One region of the Paenibacillus sp. NPDC101420 genome, then DNA from elsewhere that is predicted to be linked to it. Evidence: riboswitches for the same ligand, from Rfam matches in the RefSeq annotation. Region 1 holds a riboswitch; each other region holds the start of a gene.
What was found. A riboswitch is a leader RNA that binds a small molecule or an ion and turns the genes downstream of it on or off. The one in region 1 is predicted to bind cobalamin.

Region 2: another riboswitch for cobalamin. It lies ahead of metE (5-methyltetrahydropteroyltriglutamate--homocysteine S-methyltransferase); the one in region 1 lies ahead of ACQKMP_RS26915 (S-layer homology domain-containing protein).
Region 3: another riboswitch for cobalamin. It lies ahead of ACQKMP_RS19570 (anaerobic ribonucleoside triphosphate reductase); the one in region 1 lies ahead of ACQKMP_RS26915 (S-layer homology domain-containing protein).

The regions. Positions count from the first base shown of each region.
Region 1 is NZ_JBNNSE010000009.1:35,460-38,740, reverse strand. It holds gene ACQKMP_RS26920 (hypothetical protein) at 188-766, shown strand; cobalamin riboswitch at 857-1,057, shown strand; gene ACQKMP_RS26915 (S-layer homology domain-containing protein) at 1,222-3,281, shown strand, end outside.
Region 2 is NZ_JBNNSE010000002.1:226,414-229,694, reverse strand. It holds gene metE (5-methyltetrahydropteroyltriglutamate--homocysteine S-methyltransferase) at 1-2,118, opposite strand, end outside; cobalamin riboswitch at 2,252-2,457, opposite strand; gene ACQKMP_RS09790 (undecaprenyl-diphosphate phosphatase) at 2,716-3,281, opposite strand, start outside.
Region 3 is NZ_JBNNSE010000004.1:384,751-388,031, reverse strand. It holds gene ACQKMP_RS19585 (N-acetylmuramoyl-L-alanine amidase) at 42-395, opposite strand; tRNA gene ACQKMP_RS19580 (tRNA-Thr) at 450-521, opposite strand; gene ACQKMP_RS19575 (MTH1187 family thiamine-binding protein) at 616-924, opposite strand; cobalamin riboswitch at 1,299-1,533, shown strand; gene ACQKMP_RS19570 (anaerobic ribonucleoside triphosphate reductase) at 1,751-3,281, shown strand, end outside.

The DNA.
Region 1 (3,281 bases):
TGCTTAAACCTGACCTTCCTTAGTACTTTGGTGCTTAGATGAATACGTACACCTCCATGAATTCGTTGTAAACGCTTACCAAATACCCTAACATAGAATAATTTCAACGAGTACCTTACTAATTTGTGGTAAATTCATATATGAATTAGTGATTTGCAGTGATTCCAAAGTTATGGAGGGCAATCCAGTGAGCAGATTTCATTACATAGGCTCGGCTACAGAGCTTCCATTAGGAGAAAGAGGCAGTGTACCGTCAGCAAAGACATATAATGAAGTGAAAAATTCCCCGGAGTATAAGAAACAAAGAGAGGCTCTGCGCCTGCAAGGCATAATTCCTTTGGATGACATCGCAGATCTATCTCATTTAAGAGATGAGGACTGTCTTGTATATGACTCGGAAGAAGATGCAGCGGGTATTTTTATAGAGGAACTTGGGTATTGGAACGATGAGATTCGCAAGCATTTTCGGAGTCCGTATGTGTACCGGATTTCACCGAATTGGGGCGGCTTCTCTGTATCCCCTAAGCTAAAAGATACTCTACCGGGATCGTATAACGCCTCACTCAAGTGTTGTCGGGAGTTATTTAGGCTTATGACAGATTATGGGGTATCTGGTGCCGAGTTCGAGCTCTATACATGCTGGGCTGAGGAAGAAGGACTCCCACGTAATAAAAAGTATGATCGAATCTTTGATTTGGCCTTTTTGTCACTGGAGGATGGTTTTGAGCTGAGAGAAAAAGAATATATTGTGGTTAGAATGATTTGATATTCAATAGGATTATCGCTAACTACTCGTTATACAAAAAACAAATATTGCATGACAAAAGCAACTATATTAGATATGATGAAGCATGAAAAATTAATATTAGCAATAGGTGCCAATTATGAATGTTTCGGAATTACAATCATAGATTGGTTAAATGGAAAGCGGGTGTGAATCCCGCGCGGTCCCGCCGCTGTGAAAGAGGAGTCCTTGCAAGGTGCCACTGGGAAACTGGGAAGGTAGCAAGGGTGATGATACTTGAGCCAGAATATCTGCCTGTTTCTAATACACCGTTAAACTCTACGAGCGATAGAGAGGTGTTTGATATAGTATATGCCTGCTATTGTTGCGGTTCACTATCTTAAACCTCTTGACGTATGTTGAGTGGTTTTTTTGTAGTGCTATGAAAGTTTATTCTGTTTTTTAACATAGGAAGAGAAGGGAAGGGTTATGGAAACATGAAGAAAAATAAGTTTTTAGCTTGGTTACTTATTGTAGCAGTATTTATCACGACGTTCTCTACAAGCGTAATCCCGGCTCATGCGAATGAAGCAATTGCCGATAGTGCAGTTGTAACAACAGAGGTTGATCAAGCTCTAGTAGAGCAGATTAATGCGCTAGTACAAGAGCCAGATACAGAGAAGCCTACGATTTCAATAGAAGGTATACAAGATAAACAGGAAGTATCCAGTAAAGATGTGAGCTTCAAAGTAGTGGTTACAGACAATGTCTATAAAGACATTATTCCAGTAGTAAAGCTGAACCAAGTCGTTCTGTCAGCTACTAATGGTGAGTACAAAGCATCTCTAAACCCAGGTAGTAACGTAATCGCAGTAACAGCTATAGATGGCGCAGGAAACAAAGCAGATAATGTAACCTATCAGGTTACTTATAAAATCACTGCTAAAGAACAGTTAGATAAAAGCTTGGCCTACATCGTTAACACCGTAAAGAATCCTTCATTTGGAACAGGTAGCGGAGAATGGTCGATTCTTTCTCTAGCACGTGCGAACTACAAAGTACCTAACGGTTATTACAATCTCTATTACAACAATGTAGCTACGCGAATAGCAACGATAATTAAGGATGGAAAACTCGACGCTAGTAAAAGCACAGAGAACTCCAGAGCCATTCTAGGACTTACCTCTATCGGAAAAGATATCACGAATGTTGCAGGTCATGATCTAAGAAATGCACTAGCTGATTATCAATATATTCAGAAGCAAGGGAACAACGGTCCCATATTTGCTCTGATTGCACTAGATAGTCATAACTATGAGATTCCAGTATTATTCCCTGATCCTGATGAGAAGGGAGTTATATATCAAAGCACAAGAGAAAACCTGGTTCAGTACATCTTAGATAGAGAAGTTAAAAAAGGTGCAGCAGATGCCGGGGGCTGGGCTTTAGGTATAACCAAAGCCGACGTCGATATGACCGGGATGGCGATGCAAGCACTTGCGCCTTATTACGCAAAGGATCCTAATGTAAAAGCTGCCGTGGATCGGGCGATTGCATGGTTATCGAGTGTACAAAATGCTCAAGGCGGATTTACAAGCTGGGGAAGCACAAGCAGTGAGAGCATTGCACAGGTTGTTGTTGCCTTAACTGGCGTAGGCGTAGATCCGCACAGTGACCCTAGGTTTATTAAAGAAGGAAATTCACTTATAGATGCTTTACTTAGCTTCTCTGGGCCGGATGGTGGATTCAAGCATATTCTCACCGGTAAAGTAGACGCTATGGCTACGGATCAAGGTACATATGCGCTCGTATCCTATGATCGTCTGATCAATAATAGCAACCGTCTCTATGACATGAATGATGTTCCATTTGAACAACCTACTACTGTTGTAGCCAAACAACAATTAAATAAAAACCTTGCCTATATCCTAAACACTGTAAAAAATCCGTCTTTTGGAACAGGTAGCGGGGAATGGTCGATTCTTTCTCTAGCACGGGCCAACTTCGAGGTTCCAAGTGGCTATTACAATCTTTATTATAATAATGTAGCTGCTGAAGTAGCTAAGCTAATGAAGGATGGAAAACTCGACCCTTCTAAAAGCACAGAGCATTCCAGAGCGATTCTAGGACTTACCTCGATCGGAAAAGATATCACGAATGTTGCAGGGCATGATTTAAGAAATGCACTTGCAGATTTTCAATATGTTCAGAAGCAAGGGCTTAATGGTCCCATATTTGCGCTGATTGCCTTAGATAGTCATAACTATGATATTCCTGTAGTAGAAGGCGTTACAGATCAAACCACAAGAGAAAAACTAGTTCAGTATATTTTAGAAAAAGAAGCACCAACTGGTGGATGGGCGTTATTTGGTACTAAAGCCGATACCGATATCACTGGAATGACGATGCAAGCACTTGCGCCTTACTATGCAAAGGATCCTAATGTAAAAGCTGCTGTGGATCGCGCGATTGCATGGTTATCAAGCACACAGAATGATCAAGGTGGATTTACAAGCTGGGGAAGCACAAGCAGTGAGAGCATCGCGCAGGTCATTGT
Region 2 (3,281 bases), on a different contig from region 1:
GATATCATATACACCAAGACCAATTCCTTTATCATACGCCTGCTCCTCAAAGCTAACGATCAGTTCCCCATGGCTACGTGAAGTCTCAATAGAGATAACATCTGCATCCATCGCTGAAATGGAGTCTATCATGTCATTAAATTCGCTATAGCACATGTGGGTATGAATTTGTGTCGTAGCCTTCACATGATTCGTCGCGATACGGAACGACTTCACCGCCCAATTCAAGTATGCCTCATGATCTTCAGCCTTCAAAGGAAGTCCTTCACGGATAGCCGGTTCATCTACTTGAATCATCTCTATGCCTGCATCCTCCAAAGCTTTAACTTCATGACGGAGCGCTAAGGCAATTTGATTCGCTACTGCTTCCCGACTAAGATCATCACGTACAAAAGACCAATTGAGAATTGTAACAGGACCAGTCAACATGCCTTTAACAGGAAGGGAAGTTAACGACTGAGCATAGACGCTTTCTTTTACAGTCATAGGCTGGATAAAAGCTATATCCGCATAAATAACTGGTGGCTTAACGCAGCGTGATCCGTAGGATTGAACCCAGCCATTGCTAGTAAATAAGTAACCATCCAACTTCTCCCCGAAAAACTCCACCATATCGGTTCTTTCGAACTCACCATGCACGAGTACATCCAGACCCAGCTTTTCTTGGAAAGTGATTGCATCTGCAATCTGCTCACGAACGAACCCGTCGTAACGCTCTTGATTCCATACGCCTTTACGCCATTTCAACCTTGCCTGGCGCACTTCTACAGTCTGTGGAAAGCTTCCGATTGTTGTCGTTGGCAGAAGTGGCAGCTGCCACTTCTCCTGCTGCACCTTCAGGCGTTCAGCAAAAGGTAGGCTACGTTGGTCTGGTAAATCTGTAAGTCCGAGAACTTGCTCGGCCACATCCTTACGACCGCGTTCAGGAAGTGCACGGAAGGCAGTAAGGGCTTCACGACTGGCCGTCAACGCAGCAGCAGCTTCTGCTGTACCCTCTAAGGCTGCAGCAAGCAGGCCAAGCTCTCTAAGCTTCTCATCAGCAAAAGCTAAAGCAGCCTTGACGGTGGCCTTCAGCTTCACCTCACCCTGAACAGTAACCGGAACATGCAGCAAACTGCAAGAAGGCTGTATAATAAGACGATCAAGTGATACATGTACACTCAGCTTCTCGATTAGCTGCAGCTTAGCATCCAGATCTGAGCGCCAGATGTTGCGTCCATCAATAATACCCGCTCCCAGCCACTTATCCTCAGGCCAGCCAAGACGTTCAATCGATGCCAGGTTCGTCCCGCCATCATGGACAAAATCAAGACCTAAACCTTGTACCGGAAGCTTGAACAGTGCCTCCAGCGGTTCAGCAGCTTCAAAGTAAGTCTGCAGAATAATATTTAATCCAGGCACGGATTCAGCAATTTCTGTGTAAATCGAGTTAAGTAAGGATAATTCTGATTCATTAATTCCTGTAACAATCGCTGGTTCATCAATTTGTACCCAGCTTACTCCTTCTTGCTTCAGTTCCTGCAACAGCTGAACGTAAACCGGAAGAAACCGAGCAGCAATCTTCGCAATATCCGCAGATGCAAAACCTTTTGACAACTTAAGGAATGTATAAAGGCCTAAAACCACAGGTTTACCCTCAATTCCCGCTTGGGACTTGGCAAAACGATAAGCAGCCAATGGTTTATTCTCGGTCAGACGCGGCGTTTGTGCACCGATCTCTGGAACGATGTAATGATAGTTCGTATTGAACCATTTAGTCATCTCGCAAGCGGTAGCCTCAGCATTTCCTCTAGCCATCGCAAAATAAAGATCAAGCCCAATATCGCCACCATCATACGCATAACGTGGAGGTACGATCCCGAACATTACAGCTGTATCTAGCACATGATCGTAGAACGTAAAATCATTTACCGGAATTAAATCAATTCCTGCCTCCTGCTGAGTCTTCAAATGCTGAAGCTGAATTCCTGTCATTTCAGTACGGAACGCTTCCTCATTTATTTTTCCCGCCCAGAAGGCTTCCAACGTTTTCTTCCACTCGCGGTTTTTTCCGATTCTTGGATAGCCAAGATTGCTTACTTTTACTTTGTTCGTCACTTTGCAGCTCCCCTTCTCCATCTTCTTATTTTGGACTCGATATCACTTGCATTCCTATAAAAAAGAGCGCCCTTCCCTAAAAAAGTCAAAGGGAAAGACGCCCATAATATACCTATGGTTAACGTCTAACACCTTCCTATCCTCCGTAGGTGAAGCAGTGCTGTTGAAACAGGCAGGTCTCCTGGCTAGCGGTGTCAGCATCCTTAGCAGTCTTCCCAGCAGTAGTAAATTGCCAGTGACATATGTTGCTATGGACTCTTCCGTTACAGTGGCGGGACCGCATCGGCTTCAAACCGAATTTCCCTATTAAGCCTACCGAATTACTAATTTCCGGCAAGCACCTGTCTCCGATATTGTCAAGCTAAAACGCCTTCGGTGTCCTTATACGGACGGTAGGCGTTTATGCGAGAATTATAAGAAAGTATTTCGTGATACTTATACTTTCTTATCATCCATAAGCTAAAACGCCTTCAGCGTCCTTTTAAGGACGGTAAGCGTTTATGCGAGAATTATAAGGATAAAGTGAGTGTCTTAAATCTGATGTCATCATACGTGAAAGCCCCCGTCATCTGCAATAGATTACGGGGGCTTCTGTTATATCGATTCCTTATAACGGATTTAGAAAAACACGAAATATACTACTGCAGCAAGTACTATGCGATATATAGCAAATGGTAAAAGCTTAATCCGGTTGATCAATTTCAAGAAGAAACGCATTGATAATAGTGCAAATACAAAGGCACTGATAAAGCCTGCAATGAAGAACGGCAGGGCATCGATGGTGAAATATTGCCAGTTCTTCATCAGTGAGAGTAAACTGGCGCCTGCCATGATTGGAACAGCCATAATAAACGTGAAATCAGCAGCAGCGCGATGACTCATACCCAGAAGAACACCACCAGAAATCGTCGACCCGGAACGAGAAAATCCCGGCCACAAGGAGAAGCACTGGACCAGACCAACACCTAGCGCCTGCTTATATGTAATCTGATCGACACTCTCCGTTTGAATCTTCTTTGGTCCGAATAGATCCGCAATAATCATTAATACAGCACCGACTACTAGACCGATTAACACGGTGGATGTAGAGAATAAATGCTCGTCAATATAATCATTAAACAGAACCCCCAGCACGCCTGCTGGCACTAAACCTACAAGCACCTGTGTAAGCTTAAGGTGGCCGC
Region 3 (3,281 bases), on a different contig from region 1:
CGGTAACGGCCAGCAGCGCCCAAAACTTCCGGCTCGACAAATTAACTTTCCAGTTCACTTTGTAAGGTTAACTGTCTTACTTGCTCTTTCTTGCCGTTTACGAGTACTACCACTTTATTGTCATTGTTGCCCTGATTCGCTGTTTCCTTCTTTTTCAGCCCTAGGTACTTTGCAATCCCGATCACATGGCTATCAATGATTGCTTGGATAACCACATCTTTTTTGAGTTTGGCAGCGTCGGTTGCCACATCCAAAAATAAATTCTCCGTGAGTACTGCAGGTATGTTGCTCTCACGCACCACATGCAGTTTTTTTGCCTTTTGGCCCCGGTCGTTGGGGACTCCATTACAAGCGGAAAAGACACTCTTTCGGTAGAAGAATGGTAGAAGAAACAAAAAAGCGCGACTCCCCAAACTTCAAGAATCCGCGCCAAATATGGTTTTTTGGGATGCTGGTGAAGGGAATTGAACCCCCGGCCTACGCATTACGAGTGCGTTGCTCTACCCCTGAGCTACACCAGCTTAAGCCGATTTTTCTGTCAAACAAAAAATATTATACAACTTTCAGCCAGAAACGCAAGCCTATTTCTCCCTATTTCCCTACTCTCCCGAACTGCTATTCCACCTGTAGTTTACGCTCCACAGACTCCAGCTTTCCACGGCTAGTGGAGGGTTTATCGCGGCGGTCGTCTATTTTAAGTGAGGTAGAGACACGCTCTGCACCTGCGGAAAAAGGAGACTCGTGCAGCGCTTCGACTGCAGCAAAAATACGCTGAAGAGGCCCTTCGATGATTGTACCCATGGATGTAAGCTCATAAGTAATCCCTTCTACCGTCTTCAGCACTCGCTGCATATCCGCAACATAGCTGCTAAGGCTCGTACTACCTGTTCCAATCGGAATAACGGTTACTTCAGCAATAGGCATGGGAATACCTCCTCGGAATTTTAAAGTATGTGTCTCCTTCTATTGTAACAACTCCACCGCTCTCCCACAAATGATCTCAGCTTTATTATGCCCCTTCTTCTTTCCCCAAAATTCTCCGAAATATGACTTTCGCCACAAGTATTTTTTCTAACATGAATTCTAGGGTCATCTGCACTACATTTATGGACTCTTTGTGGCATCTTTTCGGACAATTTATGAATCATTTTTCATATGCCTGTGGATCAATTGTGGATTACTTATGGACAGCCTGTGGATCATTTGTGGAGTACTTTTGAAGAACCCGCTCCCCACGCGGGTTTTCTAAAAAACTATTTACAAACACAACATCTTGGGTTATTTTTATCTAACGACAACAAAATATAGTGGAGACAGGCGCTTTGATCCTTTATCGGAATTAGAGCTTAATAGGGAAGTACGGTGAAAATCCGCTGCGGTCCCGCCACTGTAACCGGATGCCCCTTACAAGCTTTTTTAAGCTTAAGATGGGCAGATCTCCTGGCAGAAGCCACTGAGGGGTAAGAGCCCCCTTGGGAAGGCGCTGAGAGGTCCTACGGAAGCCAGGAGACCTGCCTGTTTCGACGACACCAACTATGAGTGCCTGCGAGGAACAGGAACGGTGTCCGCATGCGGTCATCTTCTTAGAGACCACTGCAAATATCTGTGTGGATATTTACATAACGCATCGGGCATTTTCTGCCATCCTCGCTAGAGGATGCTTTTTTTATGAGATCACAATGAATATACGGCCGCTTATGCGGCCCCACTTCTTAATGATAGGACGATAGACTGAGAGGAGAGCTATACAATGACGTTGTTGGAGAGACAATTTAACGGTACAACAAATGCACGAGAAGTTCTTTTAGAAGAGCTCATTGATTTAGGACGCGATATTATCGACAGCCGGGATTTGGACCTGCTGCGCGAGAATGCCAATTTGAACGGAGAGAGTTTCTCCGGTAAAATGAGCAAGTTCGGCAGTGAATATTCAAAATGGTACGCCCGCAACTTTACGATGCCGCCGCAGCTAGTGCAAGCCATTGATGACAATGTCGTCTATGTGCATGATCTGGATCAATACGCAATCGGAACGACTAACTGCATTTTCATCCCGTTCGATAAGCTTCTCCGCGAAGGCTTCAACACCGGCAACGGCAGTGTTCGTCCTCCGAACTCCATAATGACAGCTATGTCACTGGTAGCAATTATTTTTCAATCCCAGCAAAATGCTCAATATGGCGGCGTATCCGCCAATAAACTCGACTATGATCTAGCACCTTATGTAACCAAATCCTTCGCTAAGCTGTTCCGCAAGGGTCTGGATTATTTTGATGAGGGACAAGCTAATGATTCTTTGGGCGAGATTACAATGAGCCGGATCGATCTGGCGGAGTTATATCCAAAAGCGTTTCGTTTTGCACTAAAGGAAACCGAAATCGAAACCCTGCAAGCGGCTGAAAGTATGGTACATAATCTCAACACCATGTCCAGCCGATCCGGTGGGCAAATTCCGTTTACCAGCATCAATTATGGTACTTGTACTTCACCAGAAGGTCAGCTTGTGATCAGCTCCCTGCTAACAGCAACGATGAACGGACTTGGCAGCGGAGAAACACCTGTGTTCCCGATTCAAATCTTCAAATGCAAGCAAGGAGTCAATCAACAGCAAGGTGATCCTAACTATGAATTGTTCCTAAAAGCGGCGGAATGTTCTGCACGCAGACTATATCCGAACTTCGCTAATCTGGACGCTCCGCTCAACTTGCAGTATTATGATCCAAGTGATCCTGATACGGAATTTGCTACAATGGGCTGCCGCACCCGAGTGCTCGGTGACCGTTTTGGGCGTAATCATTGCTCCGGGAAGGGCAACCTTTCCTTTAATACACTGAATCTGGTTCGGCTCGGTCTGGCACACGGCACAGTAACAGGCCGACGTACCGTCGCAGATGAAGCTGGCTTCTATGAGGATCTAAACCACTATATGGATATTGCGCTGGAAGGACTTCTTCATCGGTTCCACATCCAAAGCGCGCAAAAAGCTAAAGCATCCGATTTCATGATGCGAGAAGGCGTCTGGGAAGGCGGCGAAAATCTCGCTCCTGAAGACTCTGTAGGCGAACTGCTGAAGCATGGTAGTCTGTCGCTTGGCTTCATCGGTATGGCGGAATGCATGAAAGCCATGTACGGCAAACACCATGGCGAGCATATGGAAGTCCATGCCAAGGCTGTGGCTATCGTGCGTCACATGCGGGAGTATTGCGACCTTAAAAGTGAGGAACTTAATCTCAACATTACCTTGTTCGCAACACCAGCAGAGGGCCTGTCCGGCAAATTCA